Regions from separate parts of the Streptomyces sp. NPDC007346 genome, predicted to be linked through region 4. Evidence: riboswitches for the same ligand, from Rfam matches in the RefSeq annotation. Region 4 holds a riboswitch; each other region holds the start of a gene.

What was found. A riboswitch is a leader RNA that binds a small molecule or an ion and turns the genes downstream of it on or off. The one in region 4 is predicted to bind cyclic di-AMP.
Region 1: it holds a riboswitch for cyclic di-AMP, as region 4 does, so the genes downstream of both, AB0917_RS22170 (LysM peptidoglycan-binding domain-containing M23 family metallopeptidase) here and AB0917_RS29340 (C40 family peptidase) in region 4, are expected to answer to the same signal.
Region 2: it holds a riboswitch for cyclic di-AMP, as region 4 does, so the genes downstream of both, AB0917_RS03795 (transglycosylase family protein) here and AB0917_RS29340 (C40 family peptidase) in region 4, are expected to answer to the same signal.
Region 3: it holds a riboswitch for cyclic di-AMP, as region 4 does, so the genes downstream of both, AB0917_RS30850 (M23 family metallopeptidase) here and AB0917_RS29340 (C40 family peptidase) in region 4, are expected to answer to the same signal.

What each region holds. Positions count from the first base shown of each region.
Region 1 is NZ_JBEYKR010000088.1:24,097-29,423, reverse strand. Features, by position in the region: gene AB0917_RS22175 (SGNH/GDSL hydrolase family protein) at 1-804, opposite strand, end outside; gene AB0917_RS22170 (LysM peptidoglycan-binding domain-containing M23 family metallopeptidase) at 967-1,986, opposite strand; cyclic di-AMP (ydaO/yuaA leader) riboswitch at 1,990-2,150, opposite strand; gene AB0917_RS22165 (tyrosine-protein phosphatase) at 2,561-3,373, shown strand; gene AB0917_RS22160 (DUF6126 family protein) at 3,378-3,554, opposite strand; gene AB0917_RS22155 (XRE family transcriptional regulator) at 3,600-4,208, opposite strand; gene AB0917_RS22150 (aspartate aminotransferase family protein) at 4,268-5,327, opposite strand, start outside.
Region 2 is NZ_JBEYKR010000006.1:105,288-110,614, forward strand. Features, by position in the region: gene AB0917_RS03785 (cytochrome P450) at 1-760, shown strand, start outside; gene AB0917_RS03790 (transglycosylase family protein) at 937-2,001, shown strand; cyclic di-AMP (ydaO/yuaA leader) riboswitch at 2,293-2,475, shown strand; gene AB0917_RS03795 (transglycosylase family protein) at 2,481-3,197, shown strand; gene eno (phosphopyruvate hydratase) at 3,530-4,810, shown strand; gene AB0917_RS03805 (septum formation initiator family protein) at 5,039-5,327, shown strand, end outside.
Region 3 is NZ_JBEYKR010000184.1:5,221-10,547, forward strand. Features, by position in the region: gene AB0917_RS30835 (GNAT family N-acetyltransferase) at 1-1,010, opposite strand, end outside; gene AB0917_RS30840 (HPr family phosphocarrier protein) at 1,171-1,452, shown strand; gene AB0917_RS30845 (GntR family transcriptional regulator) at 1,622-2,320, opposite strand; gene AB0917_RS30850 (M23 family metallopeptidase) at 2,541-3,368, opposite strand; cyclic di-AMP (ydaO/yuaA leader) riboswitch at 3,382-3,548, opposite strand; gene AB0917_RS30855 (pitrilysin family protein) at 3,806-5,176, opposite strand; gene AB0917_RS30860 (pitrilysin family protein) at 5,203-5,327, opposite strand, start outside.
Region 4 is NZ_JBEYKR010000159.1:7,895-13,221, forward strand. Features, by position in the region: gene AB0917_RS29335 (dihydrodipicolinate synthase family protein) at 1-791, shown strand, start outside; cyclic di-AMP (ydaO/yuaA leader) riboswitch at 1,196-1,382, shown strand; gene AB0917_RS29340 (C40 family peptidase) at 1,386-1,856, shown strand; gene AB0917_RS29345 (ATP-binding protein) at 2,084-2,515, opposite strand; gene AB0917_RS29350 (helix-turn-helix transcriptional regulator) at 2,766-3,626, shown strand; gene AB0917_RS29355 (DUF397 domain-containing protein) at 3,654-3,896, shown strand; gene AB0917_RS29360 (8-amino-7-oxononanoate synthase) at 3,963-5,135, opposite strand; gene bioB (biotin synthase BioB) at 5,280-5,327, shown strand, end outside.

The sequences.
Region 1 (5,327 bases), on a different contig from region 4:
CTTCGCCTCGACGTGGTCGCCGGACGATTCGCCGCGCAGCCGCCGGCCGATCCACGGCACGAGGTACTCCCGCGCCCACTGGATGTTGTCGCGCCGCTCGTCGATGGGGCGGCGCTGGGCCTGCGGCGGCCAGGGCTGGTCCGGGTCGGCCGGCACGTCGTGGCCGAGGACCTGGGCGGCGCGCAGCGCGACGCGGGTGTGTCCCTCGGGCGACAGGTGGAGCCGGTCGGCGTCCCAGGCGCGCCGGTCCTGGACCGAGCGCAGCGACCACAGGTCGAGCACGGGGCAGTGGTAGCGGTCGGCGATGGCCCTCAGATGGACGTTGTACGTGGCGATCTTGCCGCGCATGTGGCGCAGCACCGGAACGCCCCGGGTGTCGAAGCCGGTGGTGACCATGACGGTGCCGACCGCCTCGGTCAGCTCCGCGACGGCCCGCTCGAAGCGTTCGGCCAGATCGTCGGGGTCGGTGCCGGGCCGGATGATGTCGTTGCCGCCCGCGCAGAAGCTGACCAGGTCGGGGGCCAGTTCCCTGGCGCGGGGGATCTGCTCCTCGACGATCTGGTCGAGGAGGCGTCCGCGTACGGCGAGATTGGCGTAACGGAAAGCGCCGTGCCGGGTCTCGTCCGGGCTCGTCGCCGCGTCGGGGGCCGGGAGTCGGTCGGCGAGCAGAACCGCGAACCGGTCCGCCCAGCCGACGAAGGTGCCGTCGGGGCCGGGATCTCCGACGCCCTCGGTGAAACTGTCCCCGATCGCCGCGTACGACCCGATGGTGTTCTGCTGCTGGGTTCTCGAATCGTCTGCCACAAGCACATATCCTGCACCGTTCAATGTGACCTACGCGACCGTAATACGGGGTTGACGGGTGGTGAGATAGACCACCCGGTCAGATTTGAGTAAAGCCGGAATAAGTGGAGGGGCGGTGCGCAGCCGCGCACCCCCCCGCGGTCACTTTGTGTCGCCCTCGGGTCAGAGGGAGACGCCGTGCTGGCGCAGGTAGGCGATCGGGTCGACGTCCGAGCCGTAGCTCGGGCCGGTGCGGACCTCGAAGTGGAGGTGCGGGCCGGTGGAGTTGCCGGTCGAGCCGGAGAGGCCGATCTGCTGGCCACCGGAGACGGTCTGGCCGGCGGAGACGCTCAGCGAGGACTGGTGGGCGTACTGGGAGTACATACCGTCGTCGTGCCGGATGACGACCTCGTTGCCGTACGAACCGCTCCAGCCGGCCGAGACCACGGTGCCCGGACCGATGGCGCGGACGGGCGTGCCGGAGGCGGCCCGGAAGTCCGAGCCGGTGTGGTAACCGCTGGACCAGCTGGAGCCGGAAGCGCGGTACTGGGTGGTGACGTTGGCGCTGTCCAGCGGGGCGGTCCAGCCGGAGCCGGTGGACCGGGACGAGCCGGTCTGCGCGGAGGTGCCCGAGCGCTCGGAGTCGTCGGCCGAGATGGTGTCGCCCTTCGGGGCTTCCTTCGGCGCGGCCTCGGGGGCCGGGGCCGCCTTCTTCGGCGCGGCCTTCTTCGGGGCGGCCTTCTTCGGGGCGGCCTTCTTCGGGGCGGCCTTGGGGGCCGGGGCGGCCTTCTTGGCCTCCGCAGGGGCGGCCGAGCCGGACGCCTTGGCCCCGAGGGTGAGCTTCATGCCCGGGAAGATCAGGCTGGGGTTCCCGCCGACGGTCGAGCGGTTGTCCTGGTACAGCTTCTGCCAGCCGCCCTTGACCTGCTGCTCGGCCGCGATCTTCGCGAGGTAGTCGCCCGAGACGACGGAGTACGTCTTCGGGGCGGCCTTCGCCTTGGCGGGTGCGGCCTGCGGGGCGGACTGGGCGGCGGTGGCCGAGGCGGCGGCGGGCTTGGCGGCGGGGGCCGCCTTCTCCGCGGCGTGCGCGCCGGTGGCGCCGATCAGCGGGAGCGCGAGTACGGCGCCGCCGGTGCCCGCGGCGAGGACGCCGCGGTGGATCGGGCCGGACTTGGGACGACGGTGCTTACCCTGTGCGGGCATGGGGAAGTTCCTCTCCGGCGCCTGCGAGGTGAGCTGTCGGGTTCGGGCTGGAGATGCCCGGCCGCCGGGTGGCGACTTCACCCCGAGCCGGTCCGGATCGCTCCGGGCCGGCGGCTTACCTGGTTCCCCCGCTCCTGCCACGCGTGAGTGGGTGGGTGCGAATTCCGGGCGGCGGCAGGATTAGGCGGTCCGTCCGGATTGACGTGACCGTAAGCGAGTCAGGACGAGCGGAACAAGCCGTCGGTTGCACACCGGAATCATCGATTCAATATCGCTCCGGTTTTCCCGTCACACTCCGTGGATTACGGATCTTGGCTTTCCTTACGGATACCGGGAAAGCGTCCGGGCGCCGCCGCCACGGTCCGTCACGGATATGATCCCGCTCACCTACGGAATCCCATCTCCCCCATTAGCAGGGCATGTTCCACGAAATACACCAATACGGACACACCCTGGGCGCGAGCCCTGACAACCTGTCAGTGGACCGCCGTTTTCCCGGTGAATCGATGTCGTATCGTCACAGGAGCGCCCTCGCCGGAGAGCCGCGCCGACGCCAGAGATTCCAGGAGCCACCGTGACGCAGCAGGTGCCACAGGTCCCGCCGACCGAGACCGCACTGACCGGAGTCCGCAACTTCCGCGACGTGGGCGGGCTCCCCACCACGGACGGGCGGCGCACCGCCTTCGGCAGGCTCTACCGGAGCGGCCACCTGGCGCATGCCACCGCCGAGGACGCGCTCTTCCTGAGCGGGCTCGGGCTGCACACCGTCTTCGACTTCCGCAACTCCGCCGACCACAAGCTCGACGGGTACGACATCGAGCTGGCCGGTGTCCGCAATGTCAGCATTCCGCTCACCGACCCGGCCGACGGAGCCGAGTTCTGGCGGCTGGTGCGCGACGGGAACATCGAACAGCTGCGCTCGATCCTGGCGCACGGCAAGGCCGCCGAGCGCATGATCGACATGTACCGCTCCACCATCCTGGACCGCACCGGCGAGCACAGCCGCGTACTGCACGCGCTGGCGCAGGACAGCGTGCCCGCCCTGATGCACTGCGCGGCGGGCAAGGACCGGGCTGGTCTCTCGATCGCGGTCTCGCTGCTCGCGGTCGGTGTCGAGCGCGAGGCGATCGAGGCGGACTACCTCAAGTCCGACGACCCCCACCGCCGGTACAAGGTGCAGCGCTCGGACATGTCCGAGACCGGGATGTCCGCCGAGGTGATGGAGCTGCTCAACCCGCTCTTCGGGGCGCAGGCCTCCTACCTCACGGCGGCGTTCACGGCCATCGACGAGACCTGGGGCACGACGGACCGCTACCTGGCGGAGGGGCTGAACGTCTCCGCCGAGACCCGGGAGCGGCTGCGCGAGCGGCTGCTCGACCAGGGCTGAGCGGTCACTCGGCGCCCGCCACCATGAAGAGCAGGTAGAGGAAGGCCGCGAGCACATGGCCGACCACCAGGTAGGCCACGAGCCGGATCACCAGACCGCGCGGCATCCGCCGCTCCTGCGAGTCCTTGGCGATTTTGGGGTGTCTCGGGCTCAACGGGTCGTAGCGCTCGGAATCGGACATGACGGTCCTCTCTGCCGGCCTCGCGGCCGGTGGGACGAATGGGGGTCAGCGCGCGTGGAGCGCGTTGCCGAGGCAGAGCTCGGCCGCGGGGCTCTGGAGCAGGGAGTGGACGAAGAGGAGCTCCGCCCCGCCCCGGTCCAGGGCGGCGATTCGGTGCGGTGTGAGCGAGTCGAAGTGGGCGCTGTCGCCCGGGTCCAGATCGTGCACGGTCTCCCCCAGGGCGACCCGCAGCCGCCCTTCGAGGAGGTACAGCCACTCCTCGCCGGGGTGCACCCGCACCAGGTCGCCCTGGGCTCCGTACGGAACCCGGACCCTGAGTGCCTGCATGGCGCGGCCCGAACCTCCCGCCCTGCGGTACATCCAGCCGTCGGCCTCGGCGCCCTCGAAGGCGCCGCCCCGGATGATCGCCTCCCGCTCGGGCGGCTTCTCGCCGAGCAGCTCGGAGACCGTCGTACCGTAGATGCGGGCGAGGCCCAGCAGCATGGGCAGCGAGGGCTGTCTGCGGCCCGTCTCCAGCCGGGAGAGGTGGGCCGGGGAGAGGCCGGCCCGCTGGGCGGCGGTCTCCAGGATGAGGCCGCGCCCGTGGCGCAGGTCGCGCAGTCGGGACGCGACGCCGGGGAGCTCGTCGGCCACCCCTTCGTCCGGAGGATTCATGTCTCCATTGGGCCAGGAACTTTCCTCCCGGGCAAATAAATTGCCCAGGAGGCAAGAACTCAGCGGTTGGCCACGGCCTGCTTGACCAGGTTGCGGCCGAAGTCCCACATCAGGCCGCCGCCGCTGTGCGCGTCGTCCATGACCTCCGTGAACGCCGCCACGAAACGGTCCACCTCCGCCTCCCCGATGACCAGCGGCGGAATCAGCTTGATCACTTCCAGGTGGTCGCCGGAGACCTGGGTGAGGATGCGGTGCTTGTGCAGCAGCGGCACCACGACCATCTGGGCGAAGAGCCCCTTGCGGGCGGCCTGGAGCACGGTCCAGCGGCTGCGGAGCTTCAGCGAGGCGGGCCGGCCGAACTCGATGCCGATCATCAGCCCGCGCCCGCGCACCTCGTGCAGCAGCTCGTAGCGGTCCACCAGCGCCGCGAGGCGCTCCCGCAGCAGATCGCCGGTGCGCCGGGCGTTCGCGACCGTCTCCTCGTCCTCCATCACCGTGAGCACCGCGAGCCCCGCCGCCATGGCCTGGGCGTTGGAGCCGAAGCTCGCGGAGTGGACCAGGACCCGGTCCATGGAGGAGTAGACCTTGCGGAAGATCCAGTCCTTGCCGAGCGTGGCGCCGACCGGCACATAGCCGCCGGAGAGCGCCTTGGCGACACAAACGAGGTCGGGCTCGACACCGTCCTCGTGCTGGTAGGCGTAGAAGTCGCCGGTCCTGCCCAGCCCCGTCTGCACCTCGTCGGCGATCAGGAGCGCCTTGTGCCGGTGCAGCAGCTCCTGGGCCTCGCGCAGGAAGCCGGGCGGCGCGGCGTTCACCCCCTTGCCCTGGATGGGCTCCACGACCAGGGCCGCGACATCCCCGCGTTTGAGCTCCCGGCGCAGCGCGTCCAGGTCGCCCAGCTCGATCGGGGTGTCGGGCAGCAGCGGGGCGAAGCCGTCCCGGAAGCCGCTCTCGCCGTTGACCGACAGGGAGCCGGTGGTCAGCCCGTGGAAGGCGTGGGTGCAGTACAGGACGCGGGGCTTCCCGGTGGCGTACCGGGCGAACTTCAGCGCCGTCTCGACCGCTTCCGTACCGCTGTTGCCGAAGAAGACGCGGTCCAGGTGCGGGCTGTGGCCGAGC
Region 2 (5,327 bases), on a different contig from region 4:
GGCGGGCATGATGATCCGCCACGGCGGCGGGCCGCGCGGCGGGGTGGCCCGGTCGGTGAAGAAGATGCGCGGCTATCTCGCCGAACTCATCCACCGCAAGAGGGAGAATCCGGGCGACGACCTGATCTCCGGGCTGATCCGGGCCAGTGACCACGGCGAGCACCTCACGGAGAACGAGGCCGCGGCGATGGCCTTCATCCTGCTGTTCGCCGGGTTCGAGACGACGGTCAACCTCATCGGGAACGGTACGTACGCCCTGCTGCGCCACCCGGAACAGCGCGCCCGGCTGGAGGAGTCCCTCGCGGCGGGGGAGAGCGCGCTGCTGGCCACCGGCATCGAGGAACTGCTCCGGTTCGACGGCCCGGTGGAGCTCGCGACCTGGCGGTACGCCACCGAGGCGCTGACCCTCGGCGGGCAGGAGATCGCGGCCGGGGACCCGGTCCTGGTGGTGCTGGCGGCGGCGGACCGGGATCCGGACAGGTTCGCCGATCCGGACGCGCTCGACCTCTCACGGAGTGACAATCAGCACCTCGGCTACGGCCACGGCATCCACTACTGCCTGGGAGCGCCCCTGGCCCGGCTGGAGGGCCAGGCCGCGGTCGCGACACTGCTCAGGCGCCTCCCTGGCCTGCGGCTTGCGGCGGAACCGGCCGATTTGCGCTGGCGCGGCGGGCTCATCATGCGCGGACTGCGCACGCTGCCGGTGGAGTTCGAGCCGGGACGACGGCTCGACGAAGGTGACACGCTGTCACCTCTGTGACTTTCACGTGATCTGCGCTGCACCGACTTGTGACATGCGTTCGAGTCCCGCTAGGTTCACGGTTCGACGCGTCGGCCACCGTTCACCGTTGGCCCGGCCGTCACTTGCTCAACAGCATGCTCGTGAGCTTCAGGCTCCTCAGTTCCTGCTTGTCAGTCGCACGGAAGGCAAACCCCATGGGCTCCGCGAACGGCAGACACCGCCGCCCTCGTCAGGCACCCGCCATCGTCGTCGCCGCAGGCGTGACCGGATCGGCCATCGCCATTCCGCTCCTCGGCGCGGCAGGCGCACACGCGGCCGACGCCACCACCTGGGACCGGGTCGCGGAGTGCGAGAGCGGCGGCATGTGGAGCGCCGACCTCGGCAACGGCTACTACGGCGGGCTCCAGTTCTCGCAGGAGACCTGGTCGGCGTATGGCGGCACCGCCTACGCGGAGCGGGCCGACCTCGCCAGCCGTTCGCAGCAGATAGCCGTCGCCGAGAAGGTCCTGGGCGACAAGGGCCCGCAGGCGTGGCCGAGCTGCGCCGTCATCTCGGGCCTCGCGGTGGACGGCGGCCTGCCCGGCGTCGACCCCGGCACGACCCCCTCCGCCGACCCCACCCAGGACCCGACGACCGCCCCGGCGGACGAAGCGGATGAAACGGGTGAAGCGGAAGGTTCCGGCAAGGCGGGCTCGACCGACAAGGCGGGTAAGGGAAGCAACGCGGACAAGGGCGGCGAGGCCGGTAGGTCCGGCGAGGCCGGCACGGGTGGCAAGGGCGGCGGCGACACGCCCGACTCCTCGCCCCGGCCGTCCGCACCGCCCACCGCCGGAAAGACCGGCACTCCCGGCGCCCCTGACGCCTCGCAGCCCTCCACGACCGCCCCCGGCGCCTCGCAGGGCGCCGACCGCACCGGAGGCAAGCACCGGGGCGCTCCGGCGCCGGAGGAGGCCGGAGCGGTGGGCCAGGAGAACGGCCCCCGTGAGTCCGGCCGGCACGCCTCGCGGGGCGAGGGCGACGCGCGGGACGGCGGCGCGGTCGTCGACGGCGGCTACACCGTGCAGCCCGGGGACAGCCTCTGGGCGATTGCTGACGCACAGGAACTTCCCCAGGGCTGGACCGGCCTGTACGAGGCCAACAAGGACCTCCTGGGGCCCGACCCGGACCTGATCCTGCCCGGACAGAGCCTGGATCTGGGGCTGGAGCAGGCCGACCAGGAGGGTGCCGGGCAGGGCGCCGAGGAGCCTGCCGCCAACTGATCCAATTCGGGAAAACACCCCGAAATCGCGGGTAGTTCAGAGGCCTATGTCCACTTATGTGTAAGTGAGACATGGGTCTCTTTGCTGCAACTGGCGTGTCGCGTCCGCCTGGTCGGCGCAGATCCCCTCCGACCTGCAAAAACGATCCGTCAGGGTGAGCAAGTAAGCGCCAATTGGCCCAGTATGTCCGTCTTTGAATGTCGAGGTTGCCTGTGTTTACGGTCGGAACCGCTCGCACCGCGGGCCCCGTCGACCGTCACGCCGAATCCTGCCGTCGGTCGAAGGGAACAGACGCGTAAAGCGCCGTAGGCAGGAGCGGGGGACCCAGGTAGGCCGCCGGGTCCGCACGGCCCCTTCGAAGGACGGGGACGTACGGGACCGGCTTGGGGTGAAGTCGTGCGCAAGGCCGCGCGACCGGGCAACTCATCAGCCCGAACCCGACAGCTCACCTCGTAGGCGTCGGTGAGGAGATCCGTTCCATGCTGCTGAACAGCAAGGGCAAGCACCGCCGCCCCTCGAAGACCGTCCGTTTCGCCACCCTGGCGGGTATCACCGGTGCCGCCGTCGCCGTCCCGCTGATGGGCGCGACCAACGCTTCCGCCGCCTCCGTCGCCACCTGGGACGCCGTCGCCCAGTGCGAGTCCGGCGGCAACTGGTCCATCAACACCGGCAACGGCTACTACGGCGGGCTGCAGTTCTCGCAGTCGAGCTGGGCCGCCGCCGGCGGTACGCAGTACGCCTCCCGTGCCGACCTGGCCTCCAAGGACCAGCAGATCGCCACCGCCGAGAAGCTCCTCGCCATGCAGGGCCCGGGTGCCTGGGCCTGCGCCGGCGCGGGCGGCCTCACCAACGACGGTGTGGACCCGGGCGTGAACACCGGCTCCGGCCAGTCGCAGAGCAAGCCCCAGCAGGCGCAGCCCGAGCGCAAGGCCGAGCAGCCCACCACGCGCAGCGAGCAGCGCACCGCCCCGGCCGCCCCCAAGGCCGAGAGCTCCAAGAAGACCGTCACCACCCCGACCGGTGAGAAGGTCCAGAAGGGCGACGGCGAGTACAAGGTCAAGCCCGGCGACACCCTGAGCAAGATCGCTCAGAAGGAAGGCGTCAAGGGCGGCTGGAGCAAGCTCTTCAAGCTCAACGACGACATCGTCAAGGACGCGGACCTGATCTTCCCGGGTCAGCAGCTCCACCTGAAGTAACAGCCGTCCCTCCTTCCCGGAGGGCCTCTCCTCCCCGGAGGGAGGGGGTCCGGCGGCACCCTCCCTCGCACGGCTCCCCGGCCCGGCGCGCTCTCCCCCCGTGCGCGCCGGGCCGGGGTCTTTCGTTCACCTCTTGTCGGCAACGTGGCGCCATCACTTGTTACCGGCCAGTAGATTTCTAGAGATTCGTCCCGTGATGCGGGCTCTTGGGTCCTTTTTCGTCCCAGGAGACGGGCGGTCGGCCGACTGACGCGGCCGGGCCGGTTAGGCTCGTGTCGCAAGGCCACAGTGACCCTGCACCATCAGCGTCATATCCCAGAAGGAGATGCCTCGTGCCGTCCATCGACGTCGTCGTAGCCAGGGAAATCCTCGACTCCCGGGGTAACCCCACGGTCGAGGTCGAGGTTGGCCTCGACGACGGCAGCACGGGCCGTGCTGCCGTACCGTCCGGCGCCTCCACCGGCGCGTTCGAGGCCGTTGAGCTTCGCGACGGTGACCCCAACCGCTACCAGGGCAAGGGCGTCGAGAAGGCCGTCCTCGCCGTCATCGAGCAGATCGGCCCGGAGCTCGTCGGGTACGACGCCACCGAGCAGCGCCTCATCGACCAGGCGATGTTCGACCTGGACGCCACCGAGAACAAGGCCTCGCTCGGCGCGAACGCCATCCTCGGCGTCTCGCTGGCCGTCGCCCACGCCGCCTCCGAGGCGTCCGACCTGCCGCTCTTCCGCTACCTCGGCGGCCCGAACGCGCACCTGCTGCCCGTTCCGATGATGAACATCCTGAACGGCGGCTCGCACGCCGACTCCAACGTGGACATCCAGGAGTTCATGATCGCACCCGTGGGCGCGGAGTCCTTCTCCGAGGCCCTGCGCTGGGGCGCGGAGGTCTACCACACGCTGAAGAAGGTCCTCAAGACCAAGGGCCTGTCCACCGGACTCGGCGACGAGGGCGGCTTCGCCCCGAACCTGGAGTCCAACCGCGCCGCCCTGGACCTCATCGTCGAGGCCATCACGGAGGCCGGCTACGTCCCGGGCCGCGACATCGCGCTCGCGCTCGACGTCGCCGCGTCCGAGTTCTACAAGGACGGCGTCTACGAGTTCGAGGGCAAGTCCCGCTCGGCCGCCGAGATGACCGAGTACTACGAGGAGCTCGTCTCCGCGTACCCGCTGGTCTCCATCGAGGACCCGCTGTACGAGGACGACTGGGCCGGCTGGAAGGTCATCACCGACCGCATCGGCGCCAAGGTCCAGATCGTCGGCGACGACCTCTTCGTCACCAACCCGGAGCGCCTGGCCCGCGGCATCGAGGAGGGCTCCGCCAACGCCCTGCTCGTCAAGGTCAACCAGATCGGTTCGCTGACCGAGACCCTGGACGCCGTCGAGCTGGCCCAGCGCAACGGCTTCAAGTGCATGATGTCGCACCGCTCGGGCGAGACCGAGGACGTCACCATCGCCGACCTCGCCGTCGCCGTGAACTGCGGCCAGATCAAGACCGGCGCCCCGGCCCGCTCGGACCGCGTCGCCAAGTACAACCAGCTGCTGCGCATCGAGGAGATCCTCGACGACGCCGCGGTGTACGCGGGCCGCTCCGCCTTCCCGCGCTTCAAGGGCTGATCACCTCGGGGCCGATCGCCCAGGGCTGACCTCCCGTCACGGGCCGACCCCGTGCTCGTGGGCCGACCCCGTGCTCGCGGGTCGGTCCCGTGCTCGTGGGTCGGTCCCGTGCTCGTGGGTCGGTCCCGGCGGTTCCGCCCAGGGCCGAAGGCATAGCCTCCGTCCGTCCCCGCACTCGGTCCCGTACCGTGTGCGGGGACGGACGTGCGTAACGGGGAGGCGGGAGACATGGCCGGGAAGGACCGCGACCGGTTCTCCACCGCGACCAGGCTGCGACTGCTCGGCGAGCAGACCGCCGCCCGCGTGTACCGCTCCCAGAACCGCCGCCAGGCCCGCCGCTCCCGGCTCACCGGCCGGGCCGCCTTCCTGGCGCTGGTGGTCTGCTCCCTGGTGGTCGCGCTCGCCTACCCGATGCGTCAGTACGTCTCCCAGCGCGACGAGATCGCCGAGCAGGAGCGGCTCTCGCAGCGGGCGGAGCGCCGCACCGAGGAGCTGCGGGACGAGAAGGCGCGGCTCC
Region 3 (5,327 bases), on a different contig from region 4:
ATGATCCGCATGCCGTACGAGCGGGCCTGGCGGACCAGTTCGCGCTGGAGCTCGCGGCCGGCGGAGCCCCGCTCGGCGTAGCCGGCGGAGAGGACGACCAGGCCCTGGACCCCGTGCTCGCCGCAGTCGGCGACGGCCTCGGGGACCCGGTGGGCGGGGACCGCGATGACGGCGAGGTCGATCCGCTCGTCGATCTCGCCGAGCGAGCGGTGGGCGGGGACCCCGTCCAGGGTTGCGAGGCCCTCGTCGAAGGCGCGGTTCACGGCGTAGGTACGGCCCGTGAAGCCGGCGCCGAGGAGGTTGCGCAGGACCGTGCGGCCCACTCCCCCGGGCGTGCGGCCGGTGCCGATCACCGCGACGGAGCCGGGGGCCAGGAGGCGCTGGACCGAGCGGGCCTCGGCGCGCTGCTCACGGCCGCGCTGCACGGCGAGGGACTTCTCCGTGGGTTCGAGGTCGAGCGTGAGGTGGACGGAGCCGTCCTCGAAGCTGCGCTGCTGGGTGTAGCCCGCGTGCCGGAACACCTTGATCATTTTGTTGTTGGCGGGGAGCACCTCGGCGGCGAAGCGCCGGATACCGCGCTCGCGGGCGACGGCGGCGATGTGTTCGAGCAGCGCCGAGGCGACGCCGCGGCCCTGGTGGGCGTCCTGGACGAGGAAGGCGACCTCGGCCTCGTCGGCGGGGGCGGAGGCGGGCCTGCCCTGTCCGTCGATGCGGTCGTAGCGTACGGTCCCGATGAACTCGCCGCCGATCGTGACGGCCAGCCCCACCCGGTCGACGTAGTCGTGATGGGTGAAGCGGTGCACGTCCCGGTCGGAGAGGCGGGGGTACGGCGCGAAGAACCGGTAGTACTTCGACTCGTCGGAGACCTGCTCGTAGAAGCTGACCAGCCGCTCGGCGTCGTCCGTGGTGATCGGCCTGATGCGCGCGGTGCCACCATCGCGCAGCACCACGTCCGCTTCCCAGTGGTCGGGGTACGCGTGATGCGGACTCAGCTCCGGCGTGGGCTCCATGGGCCCAGCCTACGGCCGCCGTCCCGGTAGCGGAGGGGTCGGTGCCGGGGCAGTCTGAGGACGACCCGGACGAGGCCGGCCGGAGGGAAGGCCGGGCACAGCATTGCGCACCGCATGAGAGACTGGTCTAGACAACCGTTGATATGTGAAGGGCAGAACCATGGCTGAGCGCCGCGTAAACGTCGGTTGGGCCGAGGGCCTGCACGCCCGCCCCGCTTCCATCTTCGTCCGTGCCGCCACGGCCTCCGGCGTCCCGGTGACGATCGCCAAGGCCGACGGCAACCCGGTCAACGCCGCCTCGATGCTCGCGGTGCTGGGCCTGGGCGCGCAGGGCGGCGAGGAGATCGTGCTCGCCTCCGACGCGGACAACGCCGAGGCCGCCCTGGACCGTCTGGCGAAGCTGGTCGCCGAGGGACTCGAAGAGCTTCCCGAGACCGTCTGACGAGCCCGAGACCGTACAACGGCGACGGACGTGAGCCGTGGTTCCCCTGGCCGGGGGAATCACGGCTCTTTCGTTGTTCCGGACGCCGGAACATCGGGCACTCAGTAATTGTCCGGGCAGCGCGAACAAAGCCATCGGCAATTGCTTCCCTTTTTATACGGCGTCCTTGTTAATGGCGGACACCCGTGATGTTTACGCCATGTTGCGAAGAACTCACCCGGCGCTGCGGCGCCTCGCGCCGGGCGGGGCGGCGCAGCCGGTGGGCCCCGGCGGTCCGCTCCGCGTGGTGGGCGGTCAGCGCCCTGGCCCGCTCCGCGTCGCCGCGCGCCACCGCGTCCACGATGGCCCCGTGCTCGGCCCAGGAGTCGACCGGCCGGGCCGGCTGCTCGACGGCGTACATCCAGGCGGCCTTGTACCTGAGCTGGGTGAGCAGGGCGATGAGGCCGGGGCTGCCGGAGGCCTGGGCGAGGGTCTCGTGGAACCAGCCGCCCAGCGACCGCAGATCCTCCCCCTCGCCCCGGCGAGCCCGCTCCTGGCCCAGCCTGACCAGGCCGCGCAACACCTTGAGGTGGGCCTCCGTGCGGCGCTGGGCCGCCCGTGCCGCGCCGAGCGGCTCCAGGAGCATCCGCACCTCCAGCAGGTCGGCGGCCTCCTGCTCGGTGGGCTCGGCGACACAGGCCCCGGCGTGCCTGCGGGTGACGACGAACCCCTCGGACTCCAGGGTGCGCAGCGCCTCGCGCACCGGGACGCGGGAGACCCCGTACCGCCGCGCCAGCAGCTCCTCGGTGAGGCGGCTGCCGCGCTCGTAGACACCGGAGACGATGTCGTCACGGATTGCCGTGCATACCGAATGCGCGGGAATGCGCATGTCCGAACCTCCGCCTCAATCCCCGCGAAACGCGGCCGGCCGACGCCTGTTCCGTGACTCTATTGCAATCCGCCGCCCTTTCCGACGGCAGGCCGGAATTGATGGATATCTTCTGGCCGGGGCGGAGGCGAAGAGGCCCGGTACGGGGGTTTTCCGGCGCATCGCCGAAGGCCCCGGCGGGAAACCGGGGCCTTCGGGTGGCGAGGGGCGCGAGGCCGGGTCAGACGTTCAGGCCGTGCGAGCGCAGATAGGCGACCGGGTCCAGGTCCGAGCCGTACGCCGGGGTGGTCCGGGCCTCGAAGTGGAGGTGCGGGCCGGTGGAGTTGCCGGTGGAGCCGGAGAGGCCGATCCGCTGGCCGGAGGTGACGCTCTGGCCGACGGAGACGGCGATCGAGGAGAGGTGGCCGTACTGGGTGTACGTGCCGTCCGTCATCCGGAGCACGATGTTGTTGCCGTACGCGCCGCCCCAGCCGGCCTCGACGACCGTACCGGCGCCGACCGCGACGACGGAGCTGCCGGAGGCTGCGTGGAAGTCCACGCCGGAGTGGCTGCCGGAGGACCAGAGCGCACCGCTCGACTTGTAGCCGGTGGAGACGTACGAGCCGGCGACCGGGAGGTGGAAGGCGTTCAGGCGGGCGCGCTCGGCGGCGCGGGCGGCCCTGGCCTTCTCCTCGCGGACCTCCTCGGCGCGGGCCTCGGCCTTGCGCCGGGCCTCCGCCTCCGCCTTGGCCTTGGCCTTGGCCTTCGCGGCCCTGGCCTTGGCCTCGGCGGCCGCCTTCGCCTTCGCCTTCGCGACGGCTTCGGCCTGCTGGTGCTGCACCCGGGCCTGGGCCTCGATCTGCTCGGCGAGCGTGGCGTCGAGGGTGATGGCCTGGGTGAGCGCGGTCTCGGCGGCCTGGGGGGCCTCGGCCTCCGCTGCGACGGCCGGGGAGGCCAGGGAGCCGAGGACTCCGGTGGTGGCCAGGGCCGCGACGCCGGCGGCCTGGGCACGGCGGCGCGTCAGGCGGCTGGGGGCACGGTGCTTCCCGGTGGCACGGGTGAACGCCATGGAGGGGCTGATCCTTTCCTTCCTTCTCGCCTACCGGGTTAGCTGACGGGTTCGGAGCAGGAAGGTCTCCTACGGGTTCCCGCGCCGGTTGACGGCACGGGTCTCCGATTCACCCCAGGGACTGCGTGGGTCCCCGGCTCCCCAGGCTCGCGCCTGACGGGGACTCGGCGATGGCTGCCCGGCGCCGCGGACGCGGCATACGGGTGACGGACAGCCGGGCCGACGCTAGGCGGGGCGACTTCCCATCACCAAACGGACAGGGCGATATGTCGCGCATCCCACAGGACGGAAAGGGAGTTAAACCACCAAGACGGTGAGGTGGGGATCAAGTGGACAAAAGGGGAGGACCCTGGCGGGCAGTTGTCCGCCAGGGTCCTTTGCCTCGGTATGCCGAGGTGTCCCGGTGTGCCGAGGTGTCCGCGTGTGCCGACGGCGCGTCAGCCGCTGACGACGGTCACCTCTCCGATGCCGAGCGCCTTCACCGGCTCCGCGATCTGCCCCGCGTCCCCCACCAGGACCGTGACCAGCCGGTCCACCGGGAAGGCGTTGACCACGGCCGCGGTCGCCTCCACGGTGCCCGTCTCGGCGAGGCGGGCGTACAGCTGGGCCTGGTAGTCGTCGGGCAGGTTCTGCTCGACCTGGTCGGCCAGTGTGCTCGCGACCGAGGCCGCCGTCTCGAACTTCAGCGGGGCGACGCCCACCAGGTTCTGCACGGCCGTCTCGCGCTCGGCGTCGGTCAGCCCTTCGGCCGCCAGCGTCCGCAGGACCTTCCAGAGGTCCTCCAGCGCCGGTCCGGTGGACTCGGTGTCCACCGAACCGCTGATGGCGAGCATCGCCGCGCCGCCGGAGTCGGGGCCGGTCGAGCGCATGACCTGGGCGAAGGCCCGTACGCCGTAGGTGTAGCCCTTCTCCTCGCGCAGCACCCGGTCCAGCCGGGAGGTGAGCGTGCCGCCCAGGCAGTACGTGCCGAGCACCTGCGCGGGCCATACGCGCTCGTGCCGGTCGGCGCCGATGCGGCCGATGAGCAGCTGGGTCTGGACCGCGCCGGGCCGGTCCACGATGACCACCCGGCCGGTGTCGTCGGCGGTGATCGGCGGGACCGGGCGGGATTGGCCCGCGTCGCCCGACCAGTCGCCGAGGGTGTCGGCGAGCAGGGCGTCCAGGTCGATGCCTGTGAGGTCGCCGACGATCACGGCCGTCGCGGTGGCCGGGCGGATGTGGGCGTCGAAGAAGGCCCGCACGGCGGCGGCGTCGATCCGCCGCACGGTCTCCTCGGTGCCCAGACGCGGGCGCGACATCCGGGCGGTGGCCGGGAAGAGCTCCTTGGAGAGCTGCTTGGCGGCGCGCCGGGAGGGGTTGGCCTGCTCGTGCGGGATCTCGTCCAGGCGGTTGCCGACGAGCCGCTCGATCTCGCTCTCGGCGAAGGCCGGGGCGCGCAGGGCCTCGGCGACCAGGCCGAGCGCCTTGGCCAGGCGGGAGGCCGGGACCTCCAGGGAGACCCGGACGCCGGGGTGGTCGGCGTGCGCGTCCAGGGTGGCGCCGCACCGCTCCAGCTCGGCGGCGAACTCCTCCGCGCTGTGCTTGTCGGTGCCCTCGGAGAGCGCGCGCGACATGATCGTGGCCACGCCGTCCAGGCCCTCGGGCTCGGCGTCCAGCGGCGCGTCCAGGAAGATCTCCACGGCGACGACCTGCTGGCCGGGGCGGTGGCAGCGCAGCACGGTCAGCCCGTTGGGCAGGGAGCCGCGCTCGGGCGCGGGGAACGCCCACGGCCGGGCGGTGCCCGGGGTCGGCTGCGGGTGGTACTCCATGGCTACTCCAGTCACGGCGGCGTCGCTCACTTGTCCGCCCCCTCGGGCACGTCGGTGGCCTCGTCGGCGTCCTCGGCCGGCTCGACGGGCTCGTAGACCAGCACCGCCCGGTTGTCGGGGCGCAGGGCCGCCTGTGCCGCCTCACGCACCT
Region 4 (5,327 bases):
GCTCCGGCGAGACCGCCTATCTGACGCCCTCGCAGCAGGACGAGGTGATCAAGGTGATCACCTCGGCCTCCGCGGGCCAGGTGCCCGTCCTCGTCGGCGCCATCGAGACCACCACCAACCGGGCGATCGAGCGGGCCCGCGCCGCGGCGGCCCTCGGTGCCGACGCGGTCGTGGCCACCGCGCCCTTCTACACGCGCACCCACGCCACCGAGATCGACCGCCACTTCCGGGACATCGCCGCGGCCGTGGAGCTGCCGCTCCTGGCGTACGACGTGCCGGTCTGCGTGCACAGCAAGCTGGACCCGGAACTCCTGCTGCCGCTCGCGGCGGACGGGGTGCTCGCGGGGGTCAAGGACTCCAGCGGGGACGACGGCTCCTTCCGCCGGCTGGTCATCGGGGCCCGCGACCTGTCCGGGTTCTCCGTCCTGACCGGCCATGAGCTGGTGGTCGACGCGATGATGCTGAGCGGCGCCGACGGTTCCGTACCCGGCCTGGGCAACGTGGACCCGCACGGCTACGTGCGGCTGCACGAGGCCGCCGTACGCGGTGACTGGGCCGCCGCCAGGGCCGAACAGGACCGGCTCGTCGGCCTGTTCGACATCGTCCGTGCGGCCCGTCCCGGCACGGCTTCGGCCACGGCCGCGGGCCTCGGCGCGTTCAAGACGGCCCTGATGCTGCGCGGGATCATCGACACCAATGTGATGAGCCCGCCGATGCGCCGACTGGACGAGGCGGAGACGGCGTCGGTCGCCGCGTGCCTGGAGCTCGCGGGCCTCTCCCTGGCCCGCTGAGGCCACGAGCGTCGGGCGGGCCGGGTCGCCCTGCCGCCGGACCGGGACCGAGCCGCTCCACGCGCCCGGAGCGCATTACGGGAGCGGGCCGGTCACCACGCCGTGCGACACGCCCGGTCCGGCGATCGGTTTTCCTCGCTCGTTCGGCGTAGGAGATCACCCGCGCGAGCGACGGCCCAACTTGCGTTCCGCGCGTGGGCCGTACTCGAAATGCGCCCTTTCGTCGCTGGTACGAGGGTGTGCGCCCGGCTCGTCGGCGGGCGCGAATGCGCTCTGTCCACCCGAACGGGTCAGTGGTGAGGAGACTCACAAATCGCCGTTTCAACTCGGAAATCCGGCACTTGGTGAGTCAAGATCCCTGGGACGACAAGCCCCCGCCACCGCGGCGGGGCGGTCCGGGTGGACGCCGAGTCCTGCCGCCTCCCGGATGACTGGTCGACAGGAGTGGATCGGCAGGAGTGGAGGACCCGAGTACAACGGGCCGACCGGGAGACCGGGAAGCCCTCGGGGTGAAGCCGCTCCACGCGGCCGGGCAACTTCGCCAGCCCGAACCCGACAGGTCATCCTTCACAGGCGGCTGACGAAGGGTTGCGCATGTCTGCGCAGGTTCATGTCCCGTCTCTGCTCACCCGGGTCGGTACGGCTTCCGTACTCACCCTTGCCGTTACCTCCTCGATGCTGGCGCCAGGCCTGGTCAACGACGCCGAGGCCGCCACCCATTCGGCGAAGGCGCTGAAGGTCGCCGCGTCGAAGAAGGGGGCTCCTTACAAGTACGGGGCCGCCGGCCCCAGCCGTTTCGACTGTTCCGGGCTGACTCTCTACTCGTTCAAGAAGGCCGGGAAGAAGCTTCCCCGCACGGCACAGCAGCAGTACAACAAGACCACCCGTATCACCGCGTCGAAGCGGAAACCCGGCGACCTGGTCTTCTTCCATTCCGGGCGCAGCGTCTACCACGTGGGCATCTACGCCGGGTCCGGGAAGATCTGGCACTCCCCCAAAACAGGGGACGTGGTACGACTGGCGAAAATCTGGTCCAAGAGCGTCTGGTACGGACGGGTCCGCTGACCCACCGACCGGACGCTCTTCCCTTGCGGGCGGCAGGGACGGCCGGGACGGTACGGGCGGCGCTTCCCGCCCCGGTCCGGTGAGCGCCGCGCCGCCGCCGCCCGCGTACCGCTCAGGCGGTACGCGGGTGGCGCGGCCACCGGCGCCGGCCGGTCCACGAACCGGGGCTGTCCCGTCCCCGGACCGGGCCGCCTCCTCCTGGACCGGCCGGTCCCCGAGCCGCGCGGTCAGCCCTGGGTGGGTGCGGCCCAGGGCAGCGTGATCCAGACCGTCTTGCCGCCCTCGGCCGTCGGGACGACCGTGAGCCGCCCGCCGTACTCCTTGGCCAGCGACCGGATGATCATCAGGCCCCGCCCGTTGTCCTGCCGTACGGCGGCGGGCAGCCGTTGAGGCCACCGGGGGTGACTGTCCGTCACGCCCAGGCGTAGGACCTCGTCGCGTTCGAGACGCAGTTCCACGGTGAAGGTGGGTGACTGGCCGAAGGTGTGCTGGACCGCGTTGGTGGCGAGTTCGGAGATGATCAGCCGGATGGTGTCGGCCAGCTCCGTGTCCTCCGAGAGGCCCCATTCGGCCAAGGTCCTGGCCACATGTCTACGGGCCGAGGAGACCGAGGCCGGATCGCTCGGCAGGGTGACGGTTGCTTCCTGATGGTCTGCCATGGCGACGCCGTCCCTTTCGCGCCCCGGCCGACCGGCAGTCGGCCAGGATGGTGCTTCGCGCCAGACTGCCACTGTTGAAGCTCGCTGTAACGACGTTCGACCAAGATATGCATATATCTGTCGCTCGAAGCGGTGAATTCGGGTCCCACACAACCCGGACGAAGGGCACACTGGCCCCTCTGCGGGCCCGAACCTTGCGGTGCGTATCGGACCCGTCCCGTTCCGTTCCGCACAGCGCGAGGAGACCCGGATGCTGCACGGCCCCGTCGTCCGACGACGGAAGCTCGGCGAGGAGTTACGGAGTCTGCGGCACGCCTCCGGACTGACCAGCCGGGACGCGGCGCGCCTGCTGGGCTGGCACCAGTCGAAGGTGAGCCGCATCGAGACCGGCGCCAGCGGGGTCAGCCCCGGTGACGTGACGCGCCTGCTCGACACCTACGCGGTGCGCGACACACAGCTGCGCGCCCTGCTCGAAGTGCTCGCCGGGTCGGCGGGCGGCGGGGGCGCGGGGTGGTGGCACGCCTACCGGGGGCTGATCCCGCCCCAGTACCGCGACTTCATCAGCCTGGAGTCCCAGGCCGACACCGTGCGGAGCCTGGAGACCTCGGTGGTGCCGGGGCTGCTCCAGACCGCCGGCTACGCGCGGGCGGTGACCCGCGCCTCGCTGGACGGCCTGCCCGCGGACCATCTGGACTCGCTGGTCGAGGTGCGGCTGACCCGTCAGAGGGTGCTGCGCGCGAAGCCGCCGCTGCGGTTCACCGCCGTGCTGGACGAGGCGGTGCTGCACCGGAGGGTGGGCGGGCCCGAGGTGATGCGCGATCAGCTGGACCATCTGACCCAGGTGGCCCAACTCCCCCATGTGGAGCTTCAGTTACTGCCGTTCTCCGTCGGCGGTCACGTCGGACTCACCTGCCCTTTCGTTATCTTCTCCTTTCCGAACATTTCTGATCTGGATGTGGTCGTTCTTGACCACTTGACGAGTAGCCTCTATCTGGAGCGGAAAGAAGACCTCGAGGCGTACAGCTCGGCCTTCCGCACCTTGCAGGCGCACGCACTGACGCCGGACCAATCGCTGGAGCTCGTCGCCGCGATCCGCCGCGGCATTCGTTAGGACGTCCGACTGCCCGAGGGGGGCATCATGTCCGACCGTCTCGCACCGCACGCGTCACCTTCCACCGCGGGGCCACCGCCGTGGCGACGCAGCAGCCGCTCCACCGGAATGAACAACTGCGTGGAGGCCGCACGGCTCTACGGCCCCGAGCCCGGCGGCGCGCTCCTCGCCGTACGCGACTCCAAGGACGTGGAACGGCCGCCGCTGCGCTTCACCGCGGCGGCCTGGACCACCTTCGTGGCCGGACTGGACCCGCGAGGGGTCGGCTGAGCCTCGCGGGGTCAGGGAGCCTCGCGGGTCAGCTGAGCCTCCCCGGGTCAGCTGAGCCGCGCGGGGTCAGCCGAGCGGAATCAGGGCCTCCCGGGGTGCGGTGGCGACGATCGTGGCCACCGCGGCTCCGATCCGCTCCTCGGTGAGGTCCGCCCGCGCGGTCAGCCGCAGCCGGGAGACGCCGTCCGGCACCGACGGCGGGCGGAAGCAGCCCACCGCGACCCCGGCCGCGCGGCAGTCGGCCGTCCACCCCACCGCCGCGTCCGCGGAGGGGGCCCGGACGGAGACGACCGCCGCGTCGGGCCGGACCGCGGTCAGCCCGGCGGCGGTGAGCTGCCCGTACAGCGCGGTGGCGACCTCCCGGGCCCTGGCCGCCCGTTCCGGTTCCCGGCGCAGCAGCCGGAGCGCGCCCAGCGCCCCGCCCGCCGCGGCCGGGGCGAGGCCGGTGTCGAAGATGAACGTACGGGCCGTGTTGACCAGGTGGTCGATGACCCGGGCCGGTCCGAGGACCGCGCCGCCCTGGCTGCCCAGCGACTTGGAGAGGGTGAGCGTGGCGACGGTCCCCTCGCCGCCCGCGAGCCCGGCGGCGGCGAGGGCGCCACGACCGCCGTCGCCGAGGACGCCGAGGCCGTGGGCGTCGTCCACGACGAGGGCGGCGTTCGCGGCGCGGCAGACCTCGGCCAGCGCGGTCAGCGGTGCCGCGTCCCCGTCGACCGAGAAGACCGAGTCGGTGACGGCGAGCGCCCGCCCTCCGTGGCCGTGGAGCGCCTTGGCGACCGCGTCCGGATCGGCGTGCGGGACGACCGTGGTCCGTGCACGGGAGAGCCGGCAGCCGTCCACGACGGAGGCGTGGTTGCCGGCGTCGGAGACGATGAGCGAACCGCGCCCGGACAGTGCCGTCAGGGCCGCCAGGTTGGCCGCGTAACCGGAGGAGAGGACGAGGGCCGCCTCGAAGCCGCAGAAGTCGGCGAGTTCCCGCTCCAGTTCGGCGTGGAGCGCGGTGGAGCCGGTGACCAGCCGTGATCCGGTCGCGCCCGCGCCCCAGCGGTGGGCGGCGCCGGCCGCGGCGGCGACGACCTCCGGGTGCCGGGTGAGGCCCAGGTAGTCGTTGCTCGCGAGGTCGAGAAGCCCGGCTTCCGCACTCCTCGGGCGCAGGGACCGGACGAGTCCGGCCTCGGCCCGGCGGCGGGCCTCGTCGTCGATCCAGTCGAACGGGGCGAAGGGCGGGGCGAAGGACATAGGGCGGTCCCTTTTGTAGGCAGCTCACAGACCCTAGCGGGGTGCGCAGCAGGTCAGGGTGTGGCAATACACACACCCTCGCCCACGTCTCCTGTCCGGTTCCTCCTTGGCTGGAGGTGGTGCCGTAAGCCAGGATCGTCTTTCATGGACCTGCTGAACACGCTGGTGGACAAGGGGCTGCGGCGCGAACTG